2 regions of the Sphingomonas eleionomae genome follow, and region 1 is predicted to be linked to the other one. Evidence: predicted binding sites of a transcription regulator. Region 1 holds the regulator's gene; the other holds the start of a gene.
The links. The regulator LexA, encoded in region 1, represses DNA repair genes until DNA is damaged. The targets are predictions, from matches to a motif close to GTTCCNCNCTTGTTCT.
Positions count from the first base shown of each region.

Region 1 (5,819 bases):
GCAGCGGTGCGGGCGTCCGCAACCGGCTGTCGGCGCATATCCAGTCGCAGATCGGCGGCGGGGCCGGGGCAATCGCGGCAACGCTGGCCACCGGGGATCGCGGCGGCATCAATGACGCGGATGCAGAGGCGATGCGCCGGTCGGGCCTGGCCCATTTGCTGTCGATCAGCGGCCTGCACGTCACGGCGGTGGTAGGGGCCGCGATCCTGGCGGCCATGCGGATCCTGGCCCTGTTTCCGGCACTTGCCCTGCGGGTTCGGGTGCCGCTGATCGCTGCAGGGTTCGGGGCGGCGGCCGCGCTTGGCTATACCTGGCTGGCAGGCGCAGAGGTGCCGACGGTTCGGTCGTGCATCGCCGCGCTGCTGATCCTGGCCGCGATGCTGCTGGGGCGGGAGGCGATTACGCTGCGGCTGGTCGCGACCGGCGCGTTCGTCGTCCTGCTGCTGTGGCCGGAAAGCCTGGCCGGCCCCAGTTTCCAGCTGAGCTTTGCCGCCGTTACCGCGATCATCGCGCTGCACAGTCATCCGGCGGTGCAGGGCTGGTTCGAACGGCGGGACGAGGGGCGGCTTGCCCGGCTGGGCCGGGGGCTTGCCTCGCTGCTGCTGACGGGGCTGGTGGTGGAGGCGGTGCTGACGCCGATTGCGCTGTTCCATTTCCACAAGTCCGGCGTGTACGGCGCGATTGCCAATCTTGTCGCCATTCCGCTCACCACGTTCGTCATCATGCCGGCCGAGGCGGCGGCGCTGCTGCTGGATGCGGTGGGGCTGGGCGCGCCGCTATGGTGGGTGACGGGGCAGGCCATCGACCTGATCCTGGCGATTGCCCATTGGACGGCGGATGCGCCCGGATCAGTCCGGATGCTGCCCGCGATGCCGGGATGGGCGTTTGCCGCGATGCTCGGCGGTGGGCTGTGGATCGCGCTCTGGCGGACGCGATGGCGGCGATGGGGCGCGGTACCCGTTGCCATCGGCGCGCTGGGCGCGCTGTCCGTGCCGCCGCCCGACCTGCTGGTAACCGGCGATGGCCGCCATGTCGCCATCCGGGCCGGGGACGGGCTGGCGCTGCTGCGCGACCGGGCGGGGGACTATACCCGGTCGATGCTGGGCGAGGCAGCGGGGGTGGATGGCGAGGCGCTGTCGCTCAGCACCCTGCCCGATGCGCGGTGCAGCGCGGACCTGTGCCTGGCCGATGTCCGGGATGCCAATGGCCTCAGCTGGCGGGTCGTTGCCACCCGCAGTGCCCATTTCGTCGAATGGACCGCGATGCGCGATGCGTGTGCCGTTGCCGATATCGTGATTGCCGATCGCCGGTTGCCGGCCGGATGCGTACCGCGCTGGTTGCGCCTGGACCGGGCAACGCTGGCGGAGACCGGCGGCGTTGCGATCACCCTGGCGAGCGGAACGGTTCGCACCGTGCGCGGGCCGGGGGCGCACCCATGGCTGAACCCGCCGACGGTGATGCCGCCACGACCAGCCCGCCCCGTGGCACCACCGCCCAGGCCCGTTGGTCAGTAGCGGCGGAGCAGCCCCGACAGCCGGCCCTGCACCTGCACCTGATCAGGGCGGTAGCGTTGCGGATCATAGCTGCGATTGGCGGGGTCCAGCCGGACCATCGCACCCTCGCGCCGGAAGTATTTGAGCGTTGCGTCATGCCCGTCGATCAGCGCGACCACGATTTCGCCGTCGCGGGCCGATTCCGTCTTACGGATCAGGGCATAATCGCCGTCGAGGATGCCCGCCTCCACCATCGAATCCCCGGACACTTCCAGCGCATAATGTTCACCCGACCCGAGCAGCGCGGCGGGCACCGGCAGCATCTGCGATCCCTCCATCGCCTCGATCGGCACACCGGCGGCGATGCGGCCATGAAGCGGGATTTCGATGACGTCGTTCGCCGGTTCCGGCATCCGCTGCACTGCGGAAGGTGGCGAAAGTGGTGCTACGTCACCACGTTTTGCACCCTTGCTCCGCTTTGCATCGCCCCGTTCCGGCATCTTCAGCACTTCGAGCGCGCGGGCGCGATTGGGCAGGCGGCGAATGAACCCGCGCTCCACCAGCGCCTCGATCAGCCGGTGCACCCCGGATTTCGATTTGAGGTCGAGCGCCTCCTTCATCTCCTCGAACGAGGGGGAAATGCCGTCTTCGCCCAGGCGTTCGGCAATGAAGCACAGCAGCTCATGCTGCTTTTTGGTGAGCATCCCCAATCCTCCGTGTCGGAACAGACTGGGAACGTATATGCTTTGTTCCGTATGGCGTCAAGCGATCACAAGGATATCCACAGGATCGCCCACAGCCGCCGCCGGGGCATCAGCGGGCCGGTGGATCAGGCAGGTGGCGCGTGCCAGCGTCATCAGCATCGAACTGTCCTGTACCGCCGCCGCGCCGACGCGCCCGTCGGGCAGGATTGCCGCGCGCAGGAAATCGGTGCGCTCGCCATTGGCGGGCAGGGGGTCGGCCAGGATCGCGGGGGTCAGCCGGGGCAGGGGGTCGACCGATCCGCCCAGTGCGGCGATGGCCGGCCGGACGAACAGCATCGCCGTGGCGAATGCCGAAACCGGATTGCCGGGCAGGCCGAGAACGAGTGCATCGCCGCGCCGCCCGGCCATCACCGGCTTGCCGGGGCGCAGCGCCACGCGCCAGAAATCAATGGACCACCCCGCCGCCGCCAGCGCGGGCTGCACCAGGTCATGGTCGCCCACCGATGCCCCGCCGCTGGTGACGAGCAGGTCGGCATCGACCCTGGCAAAGGCGCGGGTAAGCGTTTCGAGGTTATCGGGCAGGATGCCAAGGTCGACGATGTCCACGGGCAGATCGGCGAGCATCGCCGCAAGCATCAGCCGGTTCGTCTCCGGTATCTGTGCATCGCCCATCGGCGTTCCGGGCGGGCGCAGTTCATCGCCGGTCGCCGCGACGGCAACCCGTACCGGGCGGCGGACCGACAGCGCGCCATGACCCGCCATCGCAGCCATGGCGAGGCGCGCCGGGGTCATCCGCTCGCCCGCCCGGATCAGCGTTGCGCCCGAGCTGAAGTCCAGCCCGCGATGCCGGACGTTGCTGCCGGGCGCGGCCGGGCCAGCCCCGGTCAGGATCAGCCGGTCGCCGTCGCGCGCCGCCTCTTCCTGTACCAGCACGCAGTCGGCGCCCGCCGGCATGACTGCGCCAGTAAAGATGCGCACCGCCTGTCCCGGCCCGACCGGCCCGGCATGCGGCCGTCCGGCGGCGCTTTCCCCAATGACCGTCCAGGGGCCGGGCAGTGCGGCATTGGCGATGGCATAACCGTCCATCACCGACAGGTCGCTGGACGGTTGCGTGCGCAGCGCGGCGACCGGTTCGGCGGCCCAGCGCCCGGCGCAACCGGCGATGGGCAACGCCTCTGCCGCGACCGGCATGGCCATGTCGATCAGCCGGGCCTGTGCATCGGCCAGCGGGAGGAGCGGGGGTGCCATCGGCCGGATGTGGCACGGGCATCGGTGCCGGGAAAGAGGGCGCGCGCGGAAACTGCACCGTGTCCGCCGCGCTGCCTTGTCTTGGCCGCATCTGCACCCTAACCCGACAGTCAGCCCTGCCGCCCCCCGGAAGTTTCTCGCGTGGTTTCAAAGTCCATCGAACGCCCGACGTGGCGAACCCGGATCGGGGAACGGTTGCGTGGGCGGGGCGGCCCGTTTCTGCTGGCGCTGCTGGTCGAGGGGCTGATCGTGCTGGTGATGATGACACTGGCCCCCCGGCTGGTCAGGCGCGAACCGGTGGATATGGCGCTCAGCACCTTTGACGCCGCTGAAGTATCGGAAAAGCCGCCCGCCGCCGCCAGCGCGCCCCGTCCCGCGGCCGCGCCGCCACCGCCATCGACCGAACGTCCGCGCGAAACCGACGACCGCCTGCCGCCCAGCCCCGTCACGCCGTCCGTCCAGCCGGCACCGGTGGTCAAGAATTTTGCCCCCAAGGCCCCGTGGATCGAATTGTCGCGCGATCAGATGGCGCAGGCCGATATCGGGCGCGCCCCGCCTCCCGGCCGCGCAGGCCCGCCCGCGCCGCGCGCGACCATGGGGCCGCCGGATACCGGCATTCCCGGCGATACCCCGCGCGTCGACGGCAGTGGTCCCAATGGCGAACCGCTCTATGCCGCCGCCTGGTACCGGGAACCCTATGATTCCGAACTGGCGGGCTATCTGTCCAGCGCGGCCGGGCCGGGATGGGGCATGATCATGTGCCGAACCGTGCCCGATTACCGGGTGGAGGATTGCGAGATCGTCGGCGAAAGCCCCGGATCGCGGCTGGGCCGGGCGGTGCTGGCCGCCGCTTGGCAATTCCGCGTCCGCCCGCCGCGCGTGGGCGGCAAGTCGAAATATGGCGAATGGGTGCGCATCCGGATCACCTATGGCGTGAAGCAGCGCCGGTTTGGCGGGCAGGAATAGCCGAAGGCGTAGGGACGCATCCTTCGATAGGCTCAGGATGAGCGGGGTTGCCAAGGGGGCGGGGCAGCGTCCTTCGACAGGCTTAGGACGAGCGGGAACAGGTGGCGGGCAGTTGGGCGACAGTCGCTCATCCTGAGCTTGTCGAAGGATTCAGCCGAACCGTTTCGGCAGTCAGTCCGCCGTCCAGTCGCCCGACTTGCCGCCGGTCTTGGACAGCAGGCGAATATCCCGGATGATCATGCCCTTATCCAGCGACTTTACCATGTCGTATAGGGTGAGCAGCGCCACCGACACCGCCGTCATCGCCTCCATCTCCACGCCCGTCCGGCCGGTCAGGCCGACGGTGGCGGTCACGGTCACGCCGCTGTCGTCTGGAACCACGTCGAGCGCGATGCGGGTCAGGGGCAGGGGGTGGCACAGCGGGATCAGCTCGTGCGTGCGCTTCGCCGCCATGATGCCGGCGATGCGCGCGGTGGCGATCACGTCGCCCTTGGCCGCCGTGCCGTCCAGGATTGCGGCCGCTGCCTCTGCCGACATCGTGATGCGGCCGGTTGCTACCGCCTGACGCGCCGTTTCCGCCTTTCCGCCGACATCCACCATATGCGCCGCCCCTGCGGCATCCAGGTGGGTCAGGCGGCTCATCCGACCAGTGCCCGCGTCGCCGCCTCGACATCCGGCTGGCGCATCAGGCTTTCGCCGACCAGAAAGCAGCGGATGTCATGCGCGGCCAGCGCGTCGCAGTCCGCCCGGCCGCCAATGCCGCTTTCCGCGACAAAGGTGCAGCCCGGCGGGGCAAGCGCGACAAGATCGAACGTGTTCTGAAAATTGACCTCGAACGTCTTGAGGTTGCGGTTGTTTACCCCGATCAGCCGCGATTTGAGGCCTGCCGCGCGGGCCATTTCGTCGGCATCGTGCACCTCGACCAGCACATCCATGCCCAGTTCCATGGCCGCCGCCTCGATCTCTGCCATTTGCGCATCCTCAAGCGCGGCGACGATGATCAGGATGGCGTCCGCCCCCAGCGCGCGGGATTCGGCGCATTGCCAGGGGTCAATCATGAAATCCTTGCGGATCGCGGGCAGGGGACAGGCGGCGCGGGCGGCGACCAGATATTCGTCATGCCCCTGAAACCACCGTTCGTCGGTCAGCACCGACAGGCAGGTTGCGCCGCCCGCGGCATAGGCGCGGGCATGGGCGGGCGGATCGAAATCCGCTCGGATCAGCCCCTTGGACGGGCTGGCCTTCTTGATCTCTGCGATCAGGGCATAGCCATTGACCGCACGGGTATCCAGCGCGGCGCGAAACCCGCGCGGCGGCCCGGCGGCGGTGATGCGGGCGGCAAGGTCGGCATCGCCCGTCCGTGCCTTGCGCGCCGCGACCTCGTCTGCCTTTGCCTCAAGGATCTGTG
Region 1 covers NZ_JBLTWP010000004.1:473,533-479,351, forward strand. The annotation lists gene ACNI3Q_RS13435 (ComEC/Rec2 family competence protein) at 1-1,514, shown strand, start outside; gene lexA (transcriptional repressor LexA) at 1,508-2,197, opposite strand; gene ACNI3Q_RS13445 (molybdopterin molybdotransferase MoeA) at 2,255-3,445, opposite strand; gene ACNI3Q_RS13450 (energy transducer TonB family protein) at 3,641-4,411, shown strand; gene moaC (cyclic pyranopterin monophosphate synthase MoaC) at 4,583-5,053, opposite strand; gene trpC (indole-3-glycerol phosphate synthase TrpC) at 5,050-5,819, opposite strand, start outside.

Region 2 (5,819 bases), on a different contig from region 1:
CCGCGCCATTTGGGCTCCACCCAATAGACGCTGGCGGCATCGCGGTGATCGGCCATGGGAAACACGCCCATCGCATAGGCGCGGAGCACAACAACGGGGTCCAGTTCAGTCAGCGCACTCACGATCCCCAAGCTGCCGCAGCAGGGGACGGGGTGCAAGCATCGGGATGGCGGTGCAACGGATGCCGGGCGGGCCGGGGCATGAAAAAGGCCGCCGACTGGGGGTCGGCGGCCGATCGGATATTGGGTTGATTGACGCGCTTAAGCCTTGCAGGTCTGCTCGCCCTTGCCCGGCAGGGTGACGGTGACATTCTTGGCATCGCCGGCCAGCGAATAGCCGTCGGCCGTGAACGCCTCACCCGGCGCTGCGGAGCGCAGCTGGGTCGGCGTGCCCTTGGGGTCGGTCTTGATGTTCGCCAGCTTGTCGCCGTTGAAGAATTCGACATAGACCAGGCTGTTGTCCTTGCACCGGAACGTCACCGTTTCGCGGATCGACGGCGGCAGCTCGATCGGACCGGCCTTCTTCTTTGCCTCGGCATAGGGGTCGGGCGCGCGGCTGGAGACGACTTCCGGTTCGGACTGGCATGCGGCGAGGGTGGCAGCGGCCATGGCGGCTGCGGCGAGCAGGGGAAGCTTTTTCATGACGCGCAGTTGTTCGCTGATGCAGCACGGCGCGTCAACCCTTTTGGCCTCGCCGCGCCGCCGGCATTGATGCACCGCAGCGATGGTTTTCGTGCCCATGGCGGTCAATCGTGAAATTCATGCGCCTCCGGGATGCGGCCAAACGCAATTTTCGCACCCACCCGGTCGATCCGGCCGCCGCCCATCGGCCCGACCGATACGGCGTGGCGCCCGAATTTCTCGTTGATCCGATCCATCGCCCGCGACAGTTTCAGCGTGCGCGTTTCGCGGGCCAGCGGATCATCGGGGTCCAGCGCGCCGAACAGGCTGCCCTGTTCCCCGGCCACCGGCTCGATCTCCATCAGCGTGACGCCGATCATCCGCACCTGAACCCCGCGCGGCCGTTCCGCTGACGCGGCGCGCAGCCGGGGGATCAGCTGATCGAGCGCGGACAGCACGACGAAACTGTCCTGTGTGGCGGGCAGCTTGATGCTCGTCTGAAACTTCGCCTTGTCCTCGAACCGGGCGTGAAGGACGAGCAGGCGGCTGACATGGCCCTTGCGCCGCAACCGGCTTGCGGCTTTCAGCGCCAGGCGGCGGGCGGTCAGCCGCACCGGTTCCGGCCCGCGCTTTTGCGGGGACAGGACATGGCTGTGCCCGATGGTGCGCGACTGGGTCGGCTTTTCGGGCAGGTCGACGCCGTGCAGCAGATACCATAGCCGGTCGCCATTGGTGCCGCCCCAGGCCGTACCCGCATCGCGCGGCCGCCGGGCGCACAGCTGGCGGATGTCGAGCACGCCGTCGCGTGCCAGCCGCCGCTCCATCTTGGCCCCGATTCCGGCAATGTCGCGCAGCGACAGGTCGTACAGCCGTTCGGGCAGTTCATGCCCCTCGAACACCACCAGCCCGTCCGGCTTTTGCAGATCGCTGGCCAGTTTCGCCAGCAGCCGGTTGGGCGCGATACCCACCGAACTGGTCAGGCATTCGCCGACATTGCCGCGGATCCCGGCCTTGATCCGGTGCGCCAGTGCAATCGCCTGTTCCCGGCTGTTTTCATTGTCGAGCAGGCGGCAGGCGACTTCGTCGATCGAGCAGACCCGCGTGACCGGGATGTGCCGCCACACCTCTGCCACCACCGCTTCGTGTACCGCGACATACCGGTCGTGGCGGGCGGGGGTGATGATGATGTCGGGGCATTTGCGCTTTGCCTCCCACACCGGGGTGCCCGTCGAAATGCCGAATTTCTTGGCCTGAACCGACGCGGCGATGGCAACCGTCGTGTCGCTGTCCACCGGGGCGACGATCAGCGGACGGCCCCGAAAAGCGGGATTATCCTGTTGCTCGACGCTGGCGAAATAGCTGTTGAGATCAAGGAACAGCCAGCGCAGCGGGCGCGGGGGAAGGTCGGGACGACTCGACATGACGCGTGGAACAATAGCAGAACATCGCCGGGCCGGAGAACCGAAAATCAAGGCATTGCGCGATCGGGAAAATCAGCACGCGCATTTTCCGCACAAAGCGGCTATGGACCCGGTCGAACGGCCTTGCGCCGCCATGGACGGGTGAGCGAGAGGCCCTGTTCCGGCGACGGGCGAGCCACCCCTTTTCCTCCCGCCCCGCACGTCCGTGCCGGGCAGACCTGTTGCGAGATCCATGTCCTTTTCCGAATTGCCGACCATCCTTGCCGACGCTCTGGCCGAGCGCGGCTATGCCGAACCCACTGCGGTGCAGGCCGCCGTCATCGCCGCCGATGCGGCCGGGCGCGACCTTATCGTTTCTGCCCAGACCGGATCGGGCAAGACCGTCGCGTTCGGCCTGGCCATGGCGGGCGACATCCTGGATGCGGACGGGGCCGCGCCGCCGGCCGAGCGCCCGCTGGCGCTGGTCATCGCGCCGACCCGCGAACTGGCGCTTCAGGTCAGCCGTGAACTGATGTGGCTTTATGCCAAGGCGGGGGCGCGGGTCGTCACCTGCGTCGGCGGCATGGACCAGTCAAAGGAACGGCGCGCGCTTCGCGGGGGCGCGCATATCGTCGTCGGCACGCCGGGGCGGCTGCGCGATCACCTGGAGCGCGGGGCGCTGGACCTGTCGGACCTGCGTGCCGTGGTGCTGGACGAGGCGGACGAGATGCTCGACATGGGCTTTCGCGACGATCTTGAGCAGATCCTGGACGGCACGCCAGAGGGGCGGCGGACGCTGCTGTTTTCGGCCACCATGCCGGGGCCGATCGTTGCGCTGGCCCGCCGGTATCAGCGCGATGCCCTGCGCATTTCCACGGTCGGGGCGGATCGCGGTCATGGCGACATCGCCTATCAGGCGGTGACCGTCGCGCCGGCGGAGATCGAGGCGGCGGTCGTCAACCTGCTGCGCTATCACGAAGCGGAAACGGCGATCCTGTTCTGTGCCACGCGCGACAATGTGCGCCATCTGCACGCGACGCTGCAGGAACGCGGCTTTGGCGTCGTTGCGCTGTCGGGCGAACATAGCCAGTCGGAACGCAATCATGCGCTGCAGGCGCTGCGCGACCGGCGGGCGCGGGTGTGCGTGGCGACGGACGTGGCGGCGCGCGGCATCGACCTGCCGACGCTGAGCCTGGTCATCCATGTCGAAATCCCCCGCGATGCCGAAACGCTGCAGCATCGGTCGGGTCGCACGGGCCGGGCGGGGAAAAAGGGGACGGCGGTGCTGATCGTGCCCTATCCCCGTCGCCGCCGGGTCGAATCGATGCTGCGCGGCGCGCGCATCGCCGCCGAATGGATCGATGCGCCGACCGCCGATGCGATCCGGGAACAGGATCGCGAACGGCTGATCGCCGCGCTGCTCGCCCCGGTCGAGGTGGATGACGAGGATCGGGCGCTGGCCGCGCGCCTGCTGGCCGAACGGTCGGCAGAGGACATCGCCGCCGCGCTGGTGCGCGCCCACCGCGCCGCCATGCCGCAGCCGGAGGAGCTGATCGAAAACACGCCGGAAGCGCGGCGAGAGGCGCAGGCCGAGCGCCACCGCCCGGGGTTCGAGGATACGGTGTGGTTCCGCGTCGATATCGGCCGCCGCCAGAATGCCGATGCGCGATGGATCCTGCCGCTGATCTGCCGCCGCGGGCACATCACGAAGAACGAGGTCGGCGCAATCCGCATCGGCCAGCACGAAACGCATTTCCAGGTGCCCCGTGCCATCGCCGCCAAATTCCAGGCAGCGGTCATCCGCACCGGCCAGACCGAAGGCGATGAGGATGTGGTGCGGATCGAGCCTGCCGAGGGCGGGCCGGAGGGGCATGTGCGCGGCGATCATCGCGCCGGGCCGCCGCGCGGTCGCCCGACGCTGCACCGGGCGCAGCCCAGCCGCCCGGCAGGCCCGCCGCGCGGCGGACCCAAGCCGTTCCGCAAGGGACCGGGCGGCAAGCCCGCGCATCGGGGTCCGCGTCCCAAATGACCGTCAAGATCCTCGTCGACGCCGACGCCTGTCCGGTGAAGGACGAGATCTATAAAGTGGCGTGGCGGCACGAGGTGCCCGTGACTGTCGTCAGCAACAGTCATCTGCGCGTGCCCGATCACCCGCTGATCGCCCGGGTGGTGGTCAGTGACGGGTTCGACGCGGCGGACGACTGGATCGCGGCGGCCGGCGATGCGGCCAGCATCGTCGTCACCGCCGACATCCTGCTTGCCGACCGTTGCCTTAAGACCGGGGCTACCGTCATCGCCCCGACCGGGCGGCCGTTCACGACCAGCTCGATCGGGGCAGCGATCGCCACCCGTGCGATCATGGCCGACCTGCGCGCGGGGGGCGACCAGATCGGCGGGCCAAAGCCGTTCGGCAAAGCGGATCGGTCCGCCTTTCTGCAGGCGCTGGACACCGCAATCGTTCGGTTGCGGCGCCGCTGACGGACTTGCATCCCGCCGGGCGGTGGTCCATCGCGCGACGGACGGGTTCGTGAACCATTTGTGACGGCGGAGGGGTTTTCCGTGACAGAAATGTTGCAATGCGCCCCGCTGCGGCGGGCGGGCGGAGCGCTTGCCATCGGGGCCATGGCGCTGTTCCTGCCGGTCGATGCGGCGCGTGCCCAGACGGTCGAGGAACTGCAGCGACAGATTGACGAGCTGAAGGCGACGGTCGCCGAATTGAAGGCCGCTCTGGCCGCCCAACCCGCATCCCCACCGCCTCTGCCGCTGCCGCCACCCCAGCCGGCCATTGCTGCTGCACCGCCGGTGGCCGTCGCGCCCGCGGCACCCGCCGCACCGGTTTCAGTTGCGGTGACCGGGGACAAGCCGCGATCCCCGCACTGGTATGAACGCATCCGCCTGCGCGGTTATGCCCAGTTGCGGCTGAGCGAGATCGTGGCGGGCGATGCAACGGCACCGGCCGGCGTTTCGCGGCTGCGATCCGTAGCCGATGGCGGGATCAGCGACCGCGGCAATTTCAGTTTCCGGCGCATCCGCCTGGTCATGCAGGGCGATCTGAGCGACCGGCTGTCCTTTTACTTCCAGCCCGATTTCGCCGTCGCGGTCAGCAACCAGACGGCGGGCGAACCGCGCGAGGCCTATGTCCAGCTGCGTGATGCCTATGTCGACTGGTTCCTGGACGACGCCAAAAGCTGGCAGGTGCGGTTCGGTCAGGCAAAGGTGCCGTTCGGATGGGAAAACCTGCAATCCTCGTCTAACCGCGTGCCCATCGACCGGACGGATGCGATCAACAGCGCGGTGCCGGGCGAGCGGGATATCGGCGTCACCCTGTTCTACACGCCGCCCCTGTTTCAGCGGATCTGGGACCGACTGGAAAAGGATGGGCAGAAGCTGTTCGGCAATTACGGCGCGTTCAGCCTGTCGGTCTATAACGGACAGGGGACCAATCGCCGGGAAAGCAACAACGGCCTGATGACCGTGGCCATGGCGACATGGCCCATCGAACTTGGCGGCGCGCTGGACGGACAGGTGATCGAACTGGGCGGGGCGCTGCTGCGCAACGATTTCCAGCCGGAATTGCGCAGCGGCGGCGTGAGCGCCACGGCGTTCCGCGAGGAGCGGGCGGGGCTGCACGCAATCCTGTATCCCCAGCCATTCGGCATCCAGGCGGAATGGAACTGGGGCAAGGGGCCGGAATATGACGCGGTGATCGGCGCCATTGCCGAAAAGCCGCTGACCGGCGGTTATGTGCAGACCATGTTCCGCATCAAGGACAGCCCGCTGGGCGAGGTCACGCCCTTTG
Region 2 covers NZ_JBLTWP010000003.1:252,604-258,422, forward strand. The annotation lists gene aat (leucyl/phenylalanyl-tRNA--protein transferase) at 1-71, opposite strand, end outside; gene ACNI3Q_RS09415 (hypothetical protein) at 261-641, opposite strand; gene ACNI3Q_RS09420 (Y-family DNA polymerase) at 746-2,041, opposite strand; gene ACNI3Q_RS09425 (DEAD/DEAH box helicase) at 2,274-4,049, shown strand; gene ACNI3Q_RS09430 (YaiI/YqxD family protein) at 4,046-4,498, shown strand; gene ACNI3Q_RS09435 (porin) at 4,589-5,819, shown strand, end outside.
Region 2: a site for LexA is predicted at 2,049-2,064, ahead of ACNI3Q_RS09420 (Y-family DNA polymerase). Genes of this name have one in related genera too.